3 regions of the Streptomyces sp. NPDC047515 genome follow, and region 3 is predicted to be linked to each of the others. Evidence: riboswitches for the same ligand, from Rfam matches in the RefSeq annotation. Region 3 holds a riboswitch; each other region holds the start of a gene.

Region 1 (5,802 bases), on a different contig from region 3:
CGGGCCGGCTCCGGCGGCTTGACAGCGACCGAGCACCGTCTGGCCAACGGCCTGCGCGTGGTGCTCTCCGAGGACCATCTGACCCCGGTCGCCGCGGTCTGCCTCTGGTACGACGTCGGTTCGCGCCACGAGGTCAAGGGTCGCACCGGTCTGGCTCACCTCTTCGAGCACCTGATGTTCCAGGGCTCCGGCCAGGTCAAGGGGAACGGGCACTTCGAGCTGGTGCAGGGGGCCGGCGGTTCGCTCAACGGGACCACCAGCTTCGAGCGCACCAACTACTTCGAGACGATGCCCATGCACCAGCTGGAGCTGGCCCTCTGGCTGGAAGCCGACCGCATGGGCTCGCTGCTCGCCGCGCTCGACGAGGAGTCCATGGAGAATCAGCGGGACGTCGTCAAGAACGAGCGGCGCCAGCGCTACGACAACGTTCCCTACGGCACGGCGTTCGAGAAGCTGACGGCCCTGGCCTATCCCGAGGGCCACCCGTACCACCACACGCCGATCGGCTCGATGGCCGACCTGGACGCGGCGACCCTTGAGGACGCGCGCGCCTTCTTCCGGACGTACTACGCGCCCAACAACGCGGTGCTCTCGGTCGTCGGCGACATCGATCCTGAGCAGACGCTGGCCTGGATCGAGAAGTACTTCGGCTCCATCCCGTCCCACGACGGCAAGCAGCCGCCGCGCGACGGTACGCTCCCCGAGACCATCGGCGAGCAGCTGCGCGAAGAGGTGCACGAGGAGGTCCCGGCGCGCGCGCTGATGGCCGCCTACCGGCTGCCGCACGACGGCACCCGTGAGTGCGACGCGGCGGATCTCGCGCTGACCGTGCTCGGCGGCGGCGAGTCGTCGCGGCTGCACAACCGTCTGGTGCGCCGTGACCGTACGGCCGTGGCGGCCGGATTCGGGCTGCTGCGACTGGCCGGCGCCCCCTCGCTCGGCTGGTTGGACGTCAAGACGTCCGGCGGTGTCGAGGTGCCGCAGATCGAGGCCGCGGTCGACGAGGAGCTGGCCCGGTTCGCGGCCGAGGGCCCCACGCCCGAGGAAATGGAGCGCGCACAGGCCCAGTTGGAGCGGGAGTGGCTGGACCGGCTCGGTACGGTCGCGGGCCGCGCCGACGAACTCTGCCGGTTCGCCGTGCTGTTCGGTGACCCGCAGCTCGCCCTGACCGCGGTACAGCGGGTGCTCGACGTCACCGCGGAAGAGGTCCAGGCCGTCGCCAAGGCCCAGCTGCGCCCTGACAACCGGGCGGTGCTGGTCTACGAGCCGGTCGAATCGGCCGAGCCCGCGGACGCGGCGGACACTGATGAGACCGACGCCGACGACACCGACGCGCACGAAGGGGCGGACAAGTGACCGACGCTGCCGCGACTGGAGTTTCGATGCAGTACCACCCGCAGCCGACGCCCGGCGTCGCACGGCCCTGGGCCTTCCCCGCGCCGGAGCGCGGCGCCCTGCCCAACGGCCTCATGGTGCTGCGCTGCCACCGCCCCGGCCAGCAGGTCGTGGCGGTCGAGATCTTCCTCGACGCCCCTCTGGACGCGGAGCCCGAGGGCCTCGACGGCGTGGCCACGATCATGTCGCGGGGACTGTCCGAGGGCACCGACAAGCACACCGCCGAGGAGTTCGCCGCCGAACTGGAGCGCTGCGGCGCCACCCTCGACGCGCACGCGGACCACCCCGGAGTCCGGGTCTCCCTGGAGGTCCCGGCCTCCCGGCTGGCCAAGGCGCTCGCGCTGGTCGCCGAGGCGCTGCGGTCGCCCGCCTTCGCCGACAGCGAGATCGAACGGCTGGTGCGCAACCGGCTCGACGAGATCCCGCACGAGCAGGCCAATCCGGCCCGGCGAGCCGCGAAGCAGCTCTCCAAAGAGCTCTTCCCGGCCACGGCGCGGATGTCGCGCCCGCGCCAGGGCACCGAGGAGACGGTGGAGCGGATCGACTCGGCGGCCGTGCGTGCCTTCTTCGACGCCCATGTCAGGCCGTCCGCGGCGACCGCCGTGGTCGTCGGCGACCTCACCGGCATCGACCTCGACGCCCTGCTCGCCGACACCCTCGGCGACTGGTCGGGCGACGCCGCCGAGCCCCGTCCGGTCCCGCCGATCACCGCCGACGACACCGGCCGAGTGGTGATCGTCGACCGTCCCGGCGCGGTGCAGACGCAGCTGCTGATCGGCCGGATCGGCGCCGACCGGCACGACAGCGTGTGGCCGGCCCAGGTGCTGGGCACGTACTGCCTGGGCGGCACGCTCACCTCCCGGCTGGACCGTGTGCTGCGCGAGGAGAAGGGCTACACCTACGGCGTGCGGGCCTTTGCCCAGGTGCTGCGGTCGTCGGCCCCGGACTCCGCCTCGGGCGCGACCGGCGCCGCGATGCTCGCCATCAGCGGATCGGTGGACACGGAGTCCACCGGGCCGGCGCTGGAGGACCTGTGGACGGTCCTGCGGACCCTGGCGGCCGAGGGGCTGACCGATGAAGAGCTCGAGACGGCCGTGCAGAATCTCGTGGGCGTCGCACCGCTGAAGTTCGAGACGGCGGCCTCCGTCGCGGGCACTCTGGCAGATCAGGTCGAGCAGCACCTCCCGGACGACTACCAGGCACAGCTGTACGCCCGGCTCGCGGAGACCGGCACGGTCGAGGCGACTGCGGCGGTGGTCAACGCCTTCCCGGGAGACCGGCTCGTCACGGTCCTCGTCGGTGACGCCGCGCGGATCGAGGAGCCGGTCCGCGCACTGGGCATCGGAGAGGTGTCGGTGGTCGCCGGCTGACCGTCGTCGTACCCCGTTGCGGATGCCGGACGGCCGACCCGGTGCGGGTGCGACCGGCCGGCCGCCCGGTCGCGTGTGACAGATCACCGGTCGACTGTCACGTTCGATCGGACACCGGCGGAGCTCCCGGTCGCACGGGTCGGCACGGCGGAGCAGGTCGCACCGGCTGAGTGCCGGTCGCACCAGTAGGTCCACCGATTCGCCATCGGTGTGCATACCGGGACAAAAGGGAGGCTTCTGTGCGTCACGTGTCGCCAGGGTCTCCCTTTTGTTCGTTCTGGCGGGGAGGTTGCCTGTCTGCCCTGTGGGATGCGCTACAAAACGGCCTGTCCGTTTGGTGAATGAAAGTGACGCCGCTTAGCGTCGGCTGGGCTGTCCGCCACTCGTATGCCGCAACCGTGACGTACCGGGCAGTCATCGCCGAGTCCCCATCAGGCGCGAGCCTGGGGAGCCGGGGACCCACGCAGTCCCTGGGGTGAATCGGATGCCTGTACCTCGGTGAGGCCGGGGCGTCCGTAGGAGACCTTCCTGTTCCGAACCCGTCAGCTAACCCGGTAGGCGAGAAGGAAGGAAAGGATCCGCCACTCCATGGCTTTCACCCGTGCCACCGGGAAGCATCGTGCCCCGAGCCGACTGACCCGCAGGAGCGCGAAGATCGCCGGCACCGCGGCTCTGGCGACCACCGGAGTCATCGGCGGCATGGCCGCCCCGGCCCTCGCTGCGGACGCGGGGACTCCCTCCGTCAGCGAGACCGGTCTGAACCAGATCATCGCGATCGAGGGTGCACTGGCCGACCAGGTCGCCGCCCAGGCCGACGAGCAGAAGCGTCAGGCCGATGTCGCGGCCAGGGCGAAGGCGGAGGCCCAGCGCAGGGCCGAGGCCAAGAAGAAGGCCGCAGAGGCGAAGGCCGAGGCGGAGCGTGAGGCAGAGGCGCGTGCCGAGAAGGTGCGCGCCGCCCGGTCCGCCGAGCGCACCCGTCTGGGCTCCTACCAGCTCCCGGTCGCCGGCTCGTACGTCACCACCGGCTACAAGTCCAGCGGCTCGCTCTGGTCCTCCGGCAGACACTCGGGCATCGACTTCCACGCCGCGTCCGGCAGCTCCGTCGTCGCCGTCGGCGCGGGAACGGTCGTCGAGGCCGGCTGGGGCGGCGCGTACGGCAACAACATCGTGCTCCGGATGACGGACGGTACGTACACGCAGTACGGCCACCTCTCCTCGATCGGCGTCTCCGTCGGCCAGAGCGTCGGTGCCGGTCAGCGGATCGGCCTCTCCGGCTCGACCGGCAACTCCACCGGACCGCACCTCCACTTCGAGGCCAGGACCACGCCCTCGTACGGCTCCGACATGGACCCCGTCGCGTACCTGCGCGCTCACGGCGTCAACGTCTGACCGGCGACCGTCCTCAGCGCCCCTTCGAAGGCCCCGGCGTCACGCCGGGGCCTTCGTCGCGCCCGGCGGTCGGACGCGCCCCCCCGCGCCCGACCGCCGAATCGACCGCCGCACCGCCCGTGGTGCCGACGGCCGGCCGCCCCGCGACCAAAAGATATTCATGAATTTCCACCCGGCATCGGAAATGACGCCGCATTGCAATAGAGTCGCAGAACAGACGTCGGTCGGCCGCGTTTCGCGGGGATTAAGGCGGAGGTTCGGACATGCGTATTCCGGCGCATTCGGTATGCACGGCAATCCGTGACGACATCGTCTCCGGTGTCTTCGAACGCGGCAGCCGGCTCACCGAGGAGTTGCTGGCGCGCCGCTACGGGGTCTCCCGTGTCCCGGTGCGGGAAGCGCTGCGCACCCTGGAGTCCGAGGGGTTCGTGGTCACCCGCCGGCACGCGGGCGCCTGTGTCGCCGAGCCCACCGAGCAGGAGGCCGCCGACCTCCTGGAGGTCCGGGCGCTGCTGGAGCCGCTGGGTGCCGCGCGCGCCGCGCAGCGCCGCACCGAGGCGCATCTCAAGGTGCTGCGCGGTCTGGTCAGGCTCGGTCAGGAGCGGGCCAGGCGGGGCGAGGGGGAGGACCTGCGCTCACTGGGTGGCTGGTTCCACGAGACGTTGGCACAGGCCTCGGACAGTTCCAGCCTGATCGCGACGCTCACCCAGCTGCGCCACAAGATCACCTGGATGTACGTGGTCGATCAGCCTGCCCACCCGGTGGATTCCTGGGCGGAGCATGGAGCCATCGTGGACGCGGTGGCGCGCGGTGACGCGGGACGGGCGAGGACGCTGGCCACCCAGCACGCCGAACGGGCCACGACCGTGCACCGGCTGCGCCGCGCCGACCGGCCGGGCCGTCAGCCGACCGCCTCCCGCGCGGGTCGGGTGAGGAGTTCGCAACATTCCGTAAACACTCCCGGTGTTCGGAATCAATAATCACGCCGTATACAAAGGGTGGTAATTCCGTTCGGGATTCTTTGGGCTGCCCGAATTCTCTTCGCCGGCCGCTGCCCGGAAATGCATGGAGCCGCGGCCCCGAATAAGGCTGCCGCGGCTCTCTCGCAGGAAATGGTTCAGACGGTCTCCGGAAGCTCGTCGAGCCCTTCGGCGACCAGTTTCGCCAGGCGGTCCAGGGCGGCTTCGGAGTCATCGGCCTCGGACGCCAGCACGATCTCCTCGCCGCCGTGCGCGCCGAGGCCGAGCACCGCGAGCATGGAAGCGGCGTTCACCGGGTTGCCATCGGCCTTGGAGATGGTCACGGGGACGCCGGAAGCCGTGGCGGCACGGACAAAGATGGATGCGGGACGGGCGTGCAGGCCCTCGGCCCAACCGACGTTGACGCGGCGCTCAGCCATGGTTCTGCCCTTCAGGAATCAATGGTTGTCTAGACCAGTCTCTCATGTGGTGCGCGATGCTCCGGCCGATCGGTAGCACGCCCAAATCCTGCGCCGTACCGCCGATCGGCCCCCTCAGACTGCCCCGGCCCCAGGACCTACGCGACCGCTGACGGAGCCGTAGTCTTGGCCCATGCAGCCCTCGCCGGAGCAGAGTCCGCATCATGCGTATCCCGACCACTGGGAAGCGGACGTCGTCCTCCGGGACGG
Region 2 (5,802 bases), on a different contig from region 3:
AGCGGCCTTGAGGCGGCCAAGGGCAAGGACTTCGACAAGAAGTTCGCGCAGCTCATGATCGGCCATCACAAGGGCGCGGTCACCATGGCCGAGACCGAGCGGAAGAACGGCGGCAACGCCGACGCGAAGAAGCTCGCCGACGCCGTCATCACCGCCCAGACGGCCGAGATCGAGAAGATGAACAAGATCATCGCCAGGCTCTGACCCCTGGCGGGGGGCGGGCCCCGGCCTCACGTGGCCCGCACCCCCTCCCGTACGTGTTCCACGGAGTCACGTGACTGCTCAGCCCGCTTCCGACGCCGCGAGCAGGTCGCCCACCTCCTCCGCGGTGGTGTCCTGGAGCTCCTCCCCGAGGACCAGCCAGCGGGTGATGCCGACCGATTCGAGGAACGGCAGATCGTGGCTCGCGATCAGCAACGCTCCCTCGTAGGACTCGAGTGCGCTGGTCAGCTGCCGCACGCTGGCGATGTCGAGGTTGTTGGTCGGCTCGTCCAGCATCAGCAGCTGCGGGGCCGGTGCGGCGAGCATCGCCGCGGCGAGCGCGGCACGGAAGCGCTCTCCCCCGGAGAGGGTGCCCGCCGGCTGTTCCGCGCGCTTGCCCTGGAACAGGAAGCGTGCCAGCTGGGAGCGGATGTGGTTGTCGGTGACTCCGGGAGCCATCCGGGCCACGTTCGCCGCGACACTGAGGTCGTCGTCCAGCACGTCCAGCCGCTGCGGAAGGAATCGCAGTGGTACGTACGTCCTGGCCTCGCCGGACAGCGGAGCCAGTTCGCCGGTGAGGGTGCGCATCAGTGTCGTCTTGCCGGCGCCGTTGCGCCCGACGAGCGCGATCCGCTGGGGCCCGTGCACATGGAGGTCGCCCTGGTGCAGCTGGCCGAACCGGGGGCGCAGTTCGTGCAGGCTCAGCACGGTGCGGCCGGCGGGAACGGCGGTGTGGGGGAGGCTCACTCGGATCTCGGCATCGTCACGGATCGCGTCCGCGGCCTCCTCACGACGGTCGCGCGCCTCGCTGAGCCGGTCCTCCTGGAGGCCGCGAAGCTTTCCCGCGGACTCCTGCGCGGACCGCTTCCGGCGGCCGGCGAGGATCTTCGGGAGCCCGCCGTCGGCCTCCGTCTTCCTCCCCTGACGCTGGCGTCGGGCCAGCTTCACCTGGGTCTCCTCCAGTTCGCGCTTCTGTCGGCGCACATCCGCCTCCGCGGCGCGCAACATCCTTCCGGCGGCCTCCTGTTCGATACTCAGGGTTTCCTGGTAGGCCGACCAGCCGCCGCCGTACCAGTTCACGGAACCGGACCGGAGTTCGGCGATGCGGTCGACGCGCTCCAGCAGGTCGAGGTCGTGGCTGACCACGACCAGCACACCGGAGCGCCAGTTGTCGACGGCCTCGTAGAGCCTGCGCCGGGCGAGTACATCGAGGTTGTTGGTCGGCTCGTCCAGCAGCAGCACGTCGGGACGCTCCAGCAGCAGCGCGGCCAGCCGCAGAAGGACGGTCTCGCCTCCGGACAACTGGGCCACGGTTCGGTCCAGTTCGATGTTGCCGAGTCCCAGGGAGCTCAGGGTCGCCACGGCGCGTTCCTCGACGTCCCAGTCGTCGCCGATCGTCTCGAAGTGCTTCTCGTCCACATCCCCGGTTTCGATGGCGCGCAGCGCGGCGCGCCGCTCGGCGATGCCGAGGGCCTCGTCCGCACGCAGCGTCGTGTCGAGGGTGATGTTCTGCGGCAGGTAGGCGAGGCTGCCGCCGACCGCGACCGAGCCCTGGGTGGGGTGAAGTCGGCCGGCCAGCAGTCGCAGCAGGGTGGATTTGCCCGCGCCATTGGTCCCCACGAGACCGGTGCGGCCCCGGCCGATGCTGAGCGAGAGGCCGTCGAAGACGGTCGTGCCGTCCGGCCATTGGAAGGACAGAGCGGAGCAGGTGAGCGAAGCGCTGGGGGCAGTGGGTGTCGCCATGATGATCCTCGCAGTCGCAAGCGTGGTGAATGGGGGCTTCGTATGCGAGCACCACGCAGCGACCGTGCCGAGAAGGAGGGTGCGGCAGTCCGGAAGGTCGAAGGACGGCTGAGGCACCGAGGTCGCATCCGCGCGGGGTCACGGGCAGGAGAAAACACTGCTACTGCGTGACGGGCGTACGGCAGGAGCCGTACGGCGCGATGTTCGCGAACCTCAGATGCGCAACGTCCACCTCTATCGGAGACAACAGGGCCGCCAGGGACGATAGCGAGCCGCGGGACGAAAGGCAAAGCCCCGAGGTGACGGAGCCCCCGTCGGACGAGGTCGGTCCGGTGAGCGGTGTGCCGGAGCGGAGAGCCTTCGCACCGGCGGTCGAATGTCTCGATATGAGCGATTTGTCCGAAATTAATAACTTCGTCAATAAAGGTGGATTTATCCATCGACCGCACCATTTGGGATCCGAAAGAAATGTCCCTTTTGTGGCTTCGTGGTGTGAGTCACGTTTTGGGTTCCGAAGCGCTCGGCAGTCGGCGCGCTTCCCTTCTGTGCAACGAAATTTGGTCGCGCGGTGTGAGGTGGATTACGGCGAATTCAGTTACTCGATCTTGCAAATGAAATGTGATCCAAAAATAGGGGCTTGTTCCTTTCGGTGTTTCTCGCCTACGGTCACCGTCAATCCGGACGGAACGCCAAATCCTGCCGCCGTCCGAGAATCCGACCCACTCATGTTCGGCAGGAGCGGGGGACCCAGGTAAGCCGCCGGTCCGGTATCCGGAACGGCTCGGGGTGAAGCCGCATTCACGTGCGGCCGGACATCTCCAGTCCGAACCCGACAGCTCACCTCGCAGGCGACGGAGAGGAATTCAGCATGTCCACAACGGGTAAGCACGGTCGCCGCACGTCCACCTCGCTGACCCGCGGTTTCATCGCCGCGGCCACCGGCGGAGTCGCCCTCGTACTTCCGCTGGTGGGTGCCGGCTTCGCCTCCGCCGCGCCGGCGCAGGCCGCCACCGCCAAGGAAGTTTCCGTGCAGAAGGCTGCACCCGCAACGTATTCCGTGGTCGCCGGCGACACTCTTGCCAAGATCGCGAAAGCCCATTCCCTCAGCGGTGGCTGGCAGAAGCTGTACGCGGACAATCGAAAGGTCGTCGGCGACAATCCCGGACTGATTGTCCCGGGCATGACGCTGACCATCGGGGCAGCCACCCCCGCCGCGTCCACTGTGAAAACCGCCGCTGCATCGGCCGCGACCATCTCGGTGGCAAAGCCCGCGACGTACGCGAACAATCTGGACGGCTGGATCAGGGAGGCGCTGGCCGTCATGGCCCAGCACGGTATCCCCGGCAGCTACGACAGCATCCACCGCAACATCATCCGCGAGTCCTCCGGCAACCCGCGGGCCATCAACAACTGGGACTCGAACGCCGCGGCGGGAACGCCCTCCAAGGGCCTTCTGCAGATCATCGACCCGACGTTCCGTGCCTACCACGTGCCCGGCACGTCCATGGACAGCTACGACCCGGTCGCCAACATCACCGCAGCGTGCAACTACGCCGCCGACAAGTACGGTTCGATCGACAACGTCTTCGGGGCGTACTGACGCACAGCGGCACAGAAAGGCGGTTCAGGACCGACGGGTGGCGAGAGGCCGGACACTTCTCCCGGCAGCGGACCACCCACCCGGTCAGGGACCGCCTTTCGGCAGCTCGTCGGCAGGGGGCCTTACACGGCGGCGACGTCACGTGGCAGGCCGACGGGAGCCCGGAACGGTCACATGACGGGCAAGCCAGGACAGCAGGGGAGCCAATTCCTCCGCCGCCACGAGCACGGAGCCGACCAGCGCCGTCGTGTGCTCGGCGCAGTCCCCGCCGAGGGGACGGGCGGCGGACACCGAGCGGTGCCGAAGGAAAGCGGCGCGCGGATGGCCGGCGTCGTGACCACGCGGCACGCGCTGCATGACGTCACCGGTGATCTCATACCCTCGCGCCTCCAGGGCCCCGACGGCGCGCACCAGCTCCGGTCCGCTCTCTCGCGCGGCAACTGCCGTACGGAACAACGGGATCTGCCCCGGATCCGGATAGCTCCAGCCGCCGCTGATCCGGAGCCCGTCGAGGTCGAAGCGCAGCCCTATCTGGACATTGCGCGCGATCCGGATCACCGCCGCCTGATGCTGCCACCACCACGGATCCTTGCGGAACCCCCAGACGGAGAAGTCCTCGTACAACTGGTCCGCGTCCGCCACGTCGTTCAGCAACGCGATCATGGGTTGCCGGACGAGGCGTTCCCGGTCCTTCCTGAGCTTCTCGCGTGTCTCTTGCGAAGGCGCGCCCTCCAGTTGCAGAAGCAGCTCGAATGCCTGCTCTGTCCAGCCGCTGAATGCTGTGCTCATGCAATGGATCCTAATGAAGCAGGGCCGCGCGCCCGCTTGCGATGACGGGTCAGCCCTCAGCGACCCGCGACGTGCGTCCGGTCGTCGTGCCCGTGCGGCGTCCGACGCGCCCACGCGGGGCACCGCGCCCCACCGGACGCCCGGCGACGTCACCGTCATTCCTGGGCGCTCTCCGTGGGCCGCTCCGAGTTCTGCGGCGGCGGTCCGGGGACCGTGGCCGCCTCTCCCTCCCGAACGGACCGCACCACCGCGTCGTGCAGACGCCGGCTGTCATCCTCCGAGCAGCACGGCACCGGACTGCCGGACATGGTGAACCAGTCGATCGCCCCTGTGTACTGCACTGTCACCTGGGCCGTGTCATCGGCCCAGGTCGTGTGGACGGTCAGATCCCCGGACAGGACGCCGACCTCTTCCGTCAGCACGCCACCGTGCCCGGAGAACACACCGCGAGTCGTCCATGACGCCCAAGCCATGTATTCAGGCTGGCACCAAGACGGTGGATGCGCGACCCGCGCAAGCCCGGCTTCAGGGCGTCCCGGGGCGCCGCACCCTTCCGGTATCCGGGACGGGCAAAACTTTCCACGGGATCCGGCTGCGGTTCCCGTACCCGCCGATCCCCAACAGATTGACGCCTTCTTAACGCCAAACAGTTGAATTCTGCTTCCGAAACAACGAATTCCGAAGGTGAACAGCTCTTGACCTGCGGAACTCGTCAGGATTGCATATCGCGCTGGGAGCGATGAAACCACTCACCACGTCCTCGTCTGGAGGCGATACCGCTCCCGTGCTCAGACACCGCACCTGTTGATCGGAATCGCACGATGACCGAAACGCTCAGCGCTCCCCAGGCGCTCGCGCCGGCGACCGGCCCCACCCCACAGAAGCTCAAGCGTTCCATCGGCGTCGTGGGCGGAACACTGCTCACGCTCTCCTGCGTGACGCCCGCCTCGACCCTCTTCGTGGTCGTTCCGGACCTGTTCTCCAGCCTCGGCACGTACACCGCCCTCACCATCGCCATCGGCTCACTGCTCTGTATCGCGGTCGCCTTCTGCTACTCGGAGCTCGGCACCCTCATTCCGAGCGCGGGCGGCGAGTACGCCATGGTGTCGACCATGGCGGGACGGCTGGCCGGATGGCTCGTCTTCGTGCTCTCCCTGCTGGTCGTGATGATCGTGCCCCCGGTCATCGCCATGGGAACGGCGGACTACCTCGCCCCCGTCGTGCACATTCCGGCCCCCGCCGCGGGCGCGGGCGTCATGGTGCTCGCCACCCTCGCCGGTCTCCTGGACCTGCGGGCCAACGCGTGGATCACCGGGATCTTCCTCGTCCTGGAGGTGATCGCGGCGGGCGTCGTCGCCGTGCTCGGGTTCGCGCACTCCGAGCGGGGGGCCTCCGCGCTGGTGCACGGGTCGGTCGCCTCGTCGGGCGGAACGACTTCCACGGTCACCGCGATGATGGTGGTCTCCGGG
Region 3 (5,802 bases):
CGGGCGATCATCGACGGCTACACCGCGACCGAGGACTTCTCACGCGCCGAGGTAGGACGGTACGTGGACGACGACGAGGCCCGCCGACGCCATCTCCTGCAATCGGTCCTGCAGGCCGAAGGGCTGCGTTCGGCCGACTACCGGGAGCGGTTCGGCAGCTCCCCGGCCGACGACTTCCGCACTGAACTGGCCGGGTTCGAGGCGCGTGGCTGGCTCGACACGACGGCCGGAGCATCCGGCCTGCTGCGGCTCTCCCCCGAAGGCATGGCCCACTCCGACGCACTGGGCCCGGAACTCTTCTCCCCCGGCGTACGGGCCGCGATGGCCGCGTACGAACTGAAGTGAGCGCGCGCATGGACCTGACCATCCTCTATCGCGGTCCGCTCGCGTCCTGCGACTACGACTGCCCGTACTGCCCGTTCGCCAAGCGGCGGGACAGCCTGGAGCAACTGCGTGCCGACCGCGCCGCGCTGGAGCGGTTCACGGCGTGGGCGGCCGCGCAGAGCGGCGACCGGCTCTCGGTCCTGTTCACCCCGTGGGGCGAGGGCCTGGTCCGCTCCTGGTACCGCCGTGCGCTGGTGGAGCTGGCGCAACTGCCGCACATCGGCCGGGTCGCGATCCAGACCAACCTCAGCAGCCGTACGGCGTGGCTGGCCGAGGCGGGTGACGCCGGTCGCGACAAGATCGCGCTCTGGTGCACGTACCACCCGGGGCAGACACCGTACGAACGGTTCCTGGCCAAGTGCCGGGAACTGACCGCGCTCGGCATCCGCCACAGCGTCGGGGTCGTCGGTCTCGACGACCATCTCGACGAGGCGCGGCGGCTGCGGGCCGCGCTGCCGGACGAGGTCTATCTCTGGGTGAACGCCGCCGAGGGGCGCAGCTACACCGACGAGGAGGCGGACCGCTGGACGGCCCTCGACCCGCTCTTCCCGTACAGCAGGCATCCGCACCGGTCGGCCGGGCTGCCCTGCCGGACGGGCGAGTCGGTCATCTCGGTGGACGGTGACGGCACGGTGCGCCGCTGCCATTTCGTCCCGGCGGAGCTGGGCAACCTCTACGACGGGAGCTATCGCCGCTCGCTCGGTCCGCGGGCCTGTCCACTGGCCGTCTGCGACTGCCACATCGGCTATGTACATCTGGAGACGCTGCCGCTGTACGACGTCTTCGCGGGCGGAGTGCTGGAGCGGATACCGGCACCCCCGTTGTCGTCCCTCGCCGGACGGTCCTGAGCCTCGGACCGTCCGGCGAGCGAGGGCAGTGCGGTGGCAGACGCCCTGAAGCCGGCGTCGCACGCCCGCCTGGGATTACGGGACAGCCCTCAGAGCGGCAGGAGGTCCGGCCGCTTCGCCTCGACGTGGTCGCCGGAGGATTCGCCGCGCAGCCGACGGCCGATCCACGGCACCAGGTACTCACGCGCCCAGTGGATGTCGTCACGCCGGACTTCGAGCGTGCCGCGCTGTGCCTGCGGGGGCCATTCCTGGTCGGGGTCGGCCGGCACGTCGAGGCCGAGGACCTGGGCGGCCCGCAGCGCGACCCTGGTGTGTCCCTCGGGCGACAGATGCAGCCGGTCGTCGTCCCAGGCGCGCCTGTCCTGGACGGACCGCAGCGACCACAGGTCGAGGACCGGGCAGTCGTAGCGGTCGGCGATGGACCGCACATGGGCGGTGTAGGTGGCGATCTTGCCGCGCAGGTGGCGCAGCACGGGAACGCCACGGGTGTCGAAGCCGGTGGTGACCAGGACGGTGCCGACCGATTCGGTCAGCTCCGCGACCGCGCGCTCGAAACGCTCGGCAACGTCGTCGGGGTCGGTGCCGGGCCTGATGATGTCGTTGCCGCCCGCGCAGAAGCTCACCAGGTCGGGTGCGAGCTCCTTGGCGCGCGGCACCTGCTCCTCGACGATCTGGTCCAGGAGTCGTCCGCGTACGGCGAGATTGGCGTACCTGAAATTCCCGTGCGCGGAGCCTTCGGTGCCCGTTGCCGCATCGGGATCCGGGAGTTGGTCCGCGAGAAGTACCGCGAACCGGTCCGCCCAGCCGACGAAGGTCCCGTCCGGGCCGGGGTCGCCGACTCCCTCGGTGAAGCTGTCGCCAATCGCCGCGTACGACCCGATGACACCATGTCGGTTGATGACGCCACGTTGATTTTTTCTCGAATCGTCTGCCACAAACGCTTATCCTGCACCGCCGAATGTGACCTACGCGACCGTAATAAGGGGTTGACGGGTGGTGAGATAGACCACCCGGTCAGGTTTTGGTAAAGGGGGAATAAGCAGAAGGGCGGTGCGCCGCCGCGCACCGCCCCTTCTGTATGGCTCGGGTCATGCCATGTCGTTCATGTGCCCGGCAGTTCGACTCAGACGTAGATGCCGTGCGAAGCCAGGAAGGCGATCGGGTCGATGTCCGAACCGTACGCCGGGCCCGTGCGGACCTCGAAGTGCAGGTGCGGCCCGGTGGCGTTGCCGGTAGCGCCGGAGAGGCCGATCTGCTGACCGGTGCTCACGGACTGGCCCGCCGAGACGGAGATCGAGGACAGGTGGCCGTACTGCGAGTAGTGGCCGTCGGCGTGCTTGATGACGACCTGGTTGCCGTACGCGCCACCCCAGCCGGCGGTGACGACGGTGCCGGAGGTGATGGCCTTCACGCTGGTGCCGGTGAAGACGGGGAAGTCGATCCCGGTGTGGCTGCCGCTGGACCAGTTGGAGCCGGAGGCGCGGTAACCGGTGGTGTGGTTGCCGGGGACCGGGTGGACGTAGCCGGAGCTGCTGCTCTGGACCGCCGGGGCGGAGGTCTTGGACTCCGTGACCGTCGAGGCCTTGGCCGGGGCGGACTTCTCCACGACCGAGGGGGCCTTCGAGGGGAGGGCCGCGCCCGCGCCGGCGCCGGTGGACGCGGCGTCGGCCGAGGCCTTGCCGCCGAGCGTCAGCTTCATGCCCGGGAAGATCAGACCGGGGTTCTCGCCGACGACCTCGCGGTTGTCCTGGTACAGCTTCTGCCAGCCGCCCTCGATCTTGTGCTCGGCGGCGATCTTCGACAGGTAGTCGCCGGAGACGACGGAGTAGGTCGTGGTGGCGGCCTGCTTCTGCGCGACCGGCTGGGCCGGGGCGGCGTGCGCGGCGGCGGAGGCGGACTGCGTGACGGCGGCCGGGGCGGCCTGTTCCGCAGCGTGGGCACCGGTGGCGCCGAGCAGCGGCAGCGCGATGACGGCGCCACCGGCGCCTGCGGCGGCGACGCCACGGGCGATGACGCTGGACTTCGTACGACGGTGCTTACCCGATATGGGCATGGGGTGTTTCCTCTCCGGCGCCTACGAGGTGAGCTGTCGGGTTCGGGCTGGAGATGCCCGGCCGCACTGAGCGCGGCTTCACCCCGAGCCGGCCGGATTTCTCCGATCGGCGGCCTACCTGGTTCCCCCGCTCCTGCCACACGATGAGTGGGTGCGAATTCCGGGCGGCGGCAGGATTAGGCGGTCCGACCGGATTGACGGTGACCGTAAGCGAGTCGGGACGGCGAGAACAAGCCTCCGGCTCCTCATCGGAATCCGCGCCGGGAATTCGGCGCGGAATTCCGGTCACACTCCGTGGATTAAGGATCTTGAATTTCCGCGCCGCGCACGGAATGCCCGACCGCCCCGCCAGCACGCACCGTCACGGATATGATCCCGCTCACGAGAGGACGACCACCTACCCGACAAACAGTGCCCGTTAGGCCAGAATCGGCGCATTACGGACACGCCGTGTTCATCGCTCGCGCCGGAGCCTCACCACCCCCGCATCCAGATCCCCCTGAAGCCCGGTGTGCAGCCCCTGGTGCAGCAGCACCGAACCGTGGTGCACCGCCCCCGTGTCCAGGCAGGTGTACGTCGCCGCGGGGTCGAGCCCGCGCAGTCCGAGGGCCGGGGGCCGCTCCCCGTACCGCTGCGCCTCCAGCCACATCAGGACCACGGTCTCCTCCCCGTGGACGTACTGGACCGCGCTGAGTCCGCCGCGCGGGGCGCGCAGCCGGTACAGGGCGCCGTGCTGCACCACCGACCGGATCTCCTTGTAGAGGTCCACCCAGCCCCGCGCCTCGGCCAGTTCCCCCTCACTCCATTCGGCGAGGTCCCCGCCGACCCCGAGCACACCGGCCATCGCGCTCACGAAGCGGAAGCGCAGCGAGCTGACCCGGTTGTTGAGCTGGACGTTCGGGCTGTCGGTGACCCAGGCGGCCATCACCCGGGCCGGATGGATCTGACCGAAGCCCTCCTGGATGGCGAGACGGTCGAGCGGGTCGGTGTTGTCGGAGGTCCACACCTGATCCGTGCGGGACAGAATCCCCAGATCGATCCGGCCGCCGCCGCCCGAGCAGGACTCGAAGGCGACCGAGGGGTGCGCCGCCCGTAGCCGGTCGATCAGCTCGTACAGGGCGCGCACATGCTCGATCCAGAGCTTCTGCGGATACTCCTCGCCCGGCCAGCCCGCTTCGGTGAAAGAGCGGTTGAAGTCCCATTTCACATAGTCGACGGGCGCACCGGAGAGCAGCGTGTCCAATTGCCCATAGAGATGGTCCCGCACATCGGCGCGGGCCAGATTGAGCACCAGTTGATTACGGAACTCGGTGCGCGTCCGGCCGGGGAAGTGCTGCACCCAGTCCGGGTGTGCGCGATAAAGATCACTGTCGGCATTGACCATTTCCGGCTCGACCCAGATGCCGAACTGCATGCCGAGACCGTGCACTTCGTCGGCGAGCGGCTTCAGCCCGCCGGGGAAGCGGTCCGGATTCGGCGTCCAGTCCCCGAGCCCCGCCCGGTCGCTGGTGCGCTGCCCGAACCACGCGTCGTCCACGACGAACAGCTCGACCCCCATCGCCGCGGCCCGCTCGGCGAGGGCGCGCTGCTGCCCCTGCGAGATGTCGAAGCCGGTCGCCTCCCAGGAGTTGTAGAGCACCGGCCGCAGGTTCTGCGCGTCCGGGATCACATGGGCCAGCTGCCAGGCGTGCCAGGCCCGGCTCGCCCCGCCGAACCCCTCCGCGCTCCACAGTCCGGCGAAGGCCGGTGTGACGTAGGACTCACCCGGTCCGAGCAGCAGCAGCCCGGAGTCGTCATGGCCCGCGCCGCCGGTGATCTGCACGAGCCCGTCGGGGAGCCGCTGTACGGAGATCCGCCACGACCCGGACCAGCCGAGCGCGCAGCCGTACACCTCCCCGCTCTCCTCGGTCGCCGCACCGTCGGCATCCAGCGCGACCCACGGCAGGTACTGGTGGCCCGTATGGCCGCGCCTGCTGGAGATGACGCTTTCGCCGTACGTCAGCTCCGCCCGCGCGAGCCGGGACTCCGCCGCCCAGCGGCCGTGCAGGCGGCTCAGCCGCCAGCCGTCGCGGGCGGGCAGCGCCCAGGCGGCGGCGTCGGCGCGCAGCAGTTCCAGCGGCGGGCCGTCCGGTCCCGCATGGGTGACGGTGGCCCAGCGCTCGATCACATCGGAGTCGTTCCGCATCCGGTAGTGCAGGGTGAGGGCGAGCCGGTGCACGGAGTCGGTGAAGCCGATACGGAGTTCGTCCCCGTCCACCACGGCGTCGGTGAAGGCCCACTCCGTGCCGCGGACCTCGGGGGTGCGCACCGCGAGGGCCGGGCGGACGAACCGCGGGCCGCCCTCCACGGGATACTCCTCACGGCCGTCGAGCCGGGACTCGAATCCCCTGGCTGGCGGATCCGGCGCCGCAGCCAGGGCATCGGCCGCGGCGAGGGAGATCCGCGGCCCCCAGTGGAGATGGAGCAGTTCGTCCCGCTCGGTGACTCGCAATGCGTAGCTGCTGCTCGCCCCGGTGA

The links. Region 3 has a riboswitch for cyclic di-AMP ahead of ABZ826_RS21550 (LysM peptidoglycan-binding domain-containing M23 family metallopeptidase). Riboswitches for the same ligand answer to the same signal wherever they lie in the genome.
Positions count from the first base shown of each region.
Region 1: another riboswitch for cyclic di-AMP. It lies ahead of ABZ826_RS17370 (M23 family metallopeptidase); the one in region 3 lies ahead of ABZ826_RS21550 (LysM peptidoglycan-binding domain-containing M23 family metallopeptidase).
Region 2: another riboswitch for cyclic di-AMP. It lies ahead of ABZ826_RS12545 (LysM peptidoglycan-binding domain-containing protein); the one in region 3 lies ahead of ABZ826_RS21550 (LysM peptidoglycan-binding domain-containing M23 family metallopeptidase).

Region 1 covers NZ_JBEYTM010000018.1:44,942-50,743, forward strand. Annotated here, with positions in the region: gene ABZ826_RS17360 (pitrilysin family protein) at 1-1,356, shown strand, start outside; gene ABZ826_RS17365 (pitrilysin family protein) at 1,383-2,765, shown strand; cyclic di-AMP (ydaO/yuaA leader) riboswitch at 3,174-3,341, shown strand; gene ABZ826_RS17370 (M23 family metallopeptidase) at 3,354-4,154, shown strand; gene ABZ826_RS17375 (GntR family transcriptional regulator) at 4,418-5,134, shown strand; gene ABZ826_RS17380 (HPr family phosphocarrier protein) at 5,272-5,553, opposite strand; gene ABZ826_RS17385 (GNAT family N-acetyltransferase) at 5,726-5,802, shown strand, end outside.
Region 2 covers NZ_JBEYTM010000011.1:160,312-166,113, reverse strand. Annotated here, with positions in the region: gene ABZ826_RS12555 (DUF305 domain-containing protein) at 1-204, shown strand, start outside; gene ABZ826_RS12550 (ATP-binding cassette domain-containing protein) at 283-1,944, opposite strand; cyclic di-AMP (ydaO/yuaA leader) riboswitch at 2,635-2,808, shown strand; gene ABZ826_RS12545 (LysM peptidoglycan-binding domain-containing protein) at 2,813-3,544, shown strand; gene ABZ826_RS12540 (DUF2461 family protein) at 3,683-4,333, opposite strand; gene ABZ826_RS12535 (hypothetical protein) at 4,489-4,806, opposite strand; gene ABZ826_RS12530 (APC family permease) at 5,155-5,802, shown strand, end outside.
Region 3 covers NZ_JBEYTM010000026.1:5,463-11,264, reverse strand. Annotated here, with positions in the region: gene ABZ826_RS21565 (STM4012 family radical SAM protein) at 1-345, shown strand, start outside; gene ABZ826_RS21560 (STM4011 family radical SAM protein) at 354-1,232, shown strand; gene ABZ826_RS21555 (SGNH/GDSL hydrolase family protein) at 1,322-2,167, opposite strand; gene ABZ826_RS21550 (LysM peptidoglycan-binding domain-containing M23 family metallopeptidase) at 2,356-3,285, opposite strand; cyclic di-AMP (ydaO/yuaA leader) riboswitch at 3,289-3,449, opposite strand; gene ABZ826_RS21545 (alpha-galactosidase) at 3,740-5,802, opposite strand, start outside.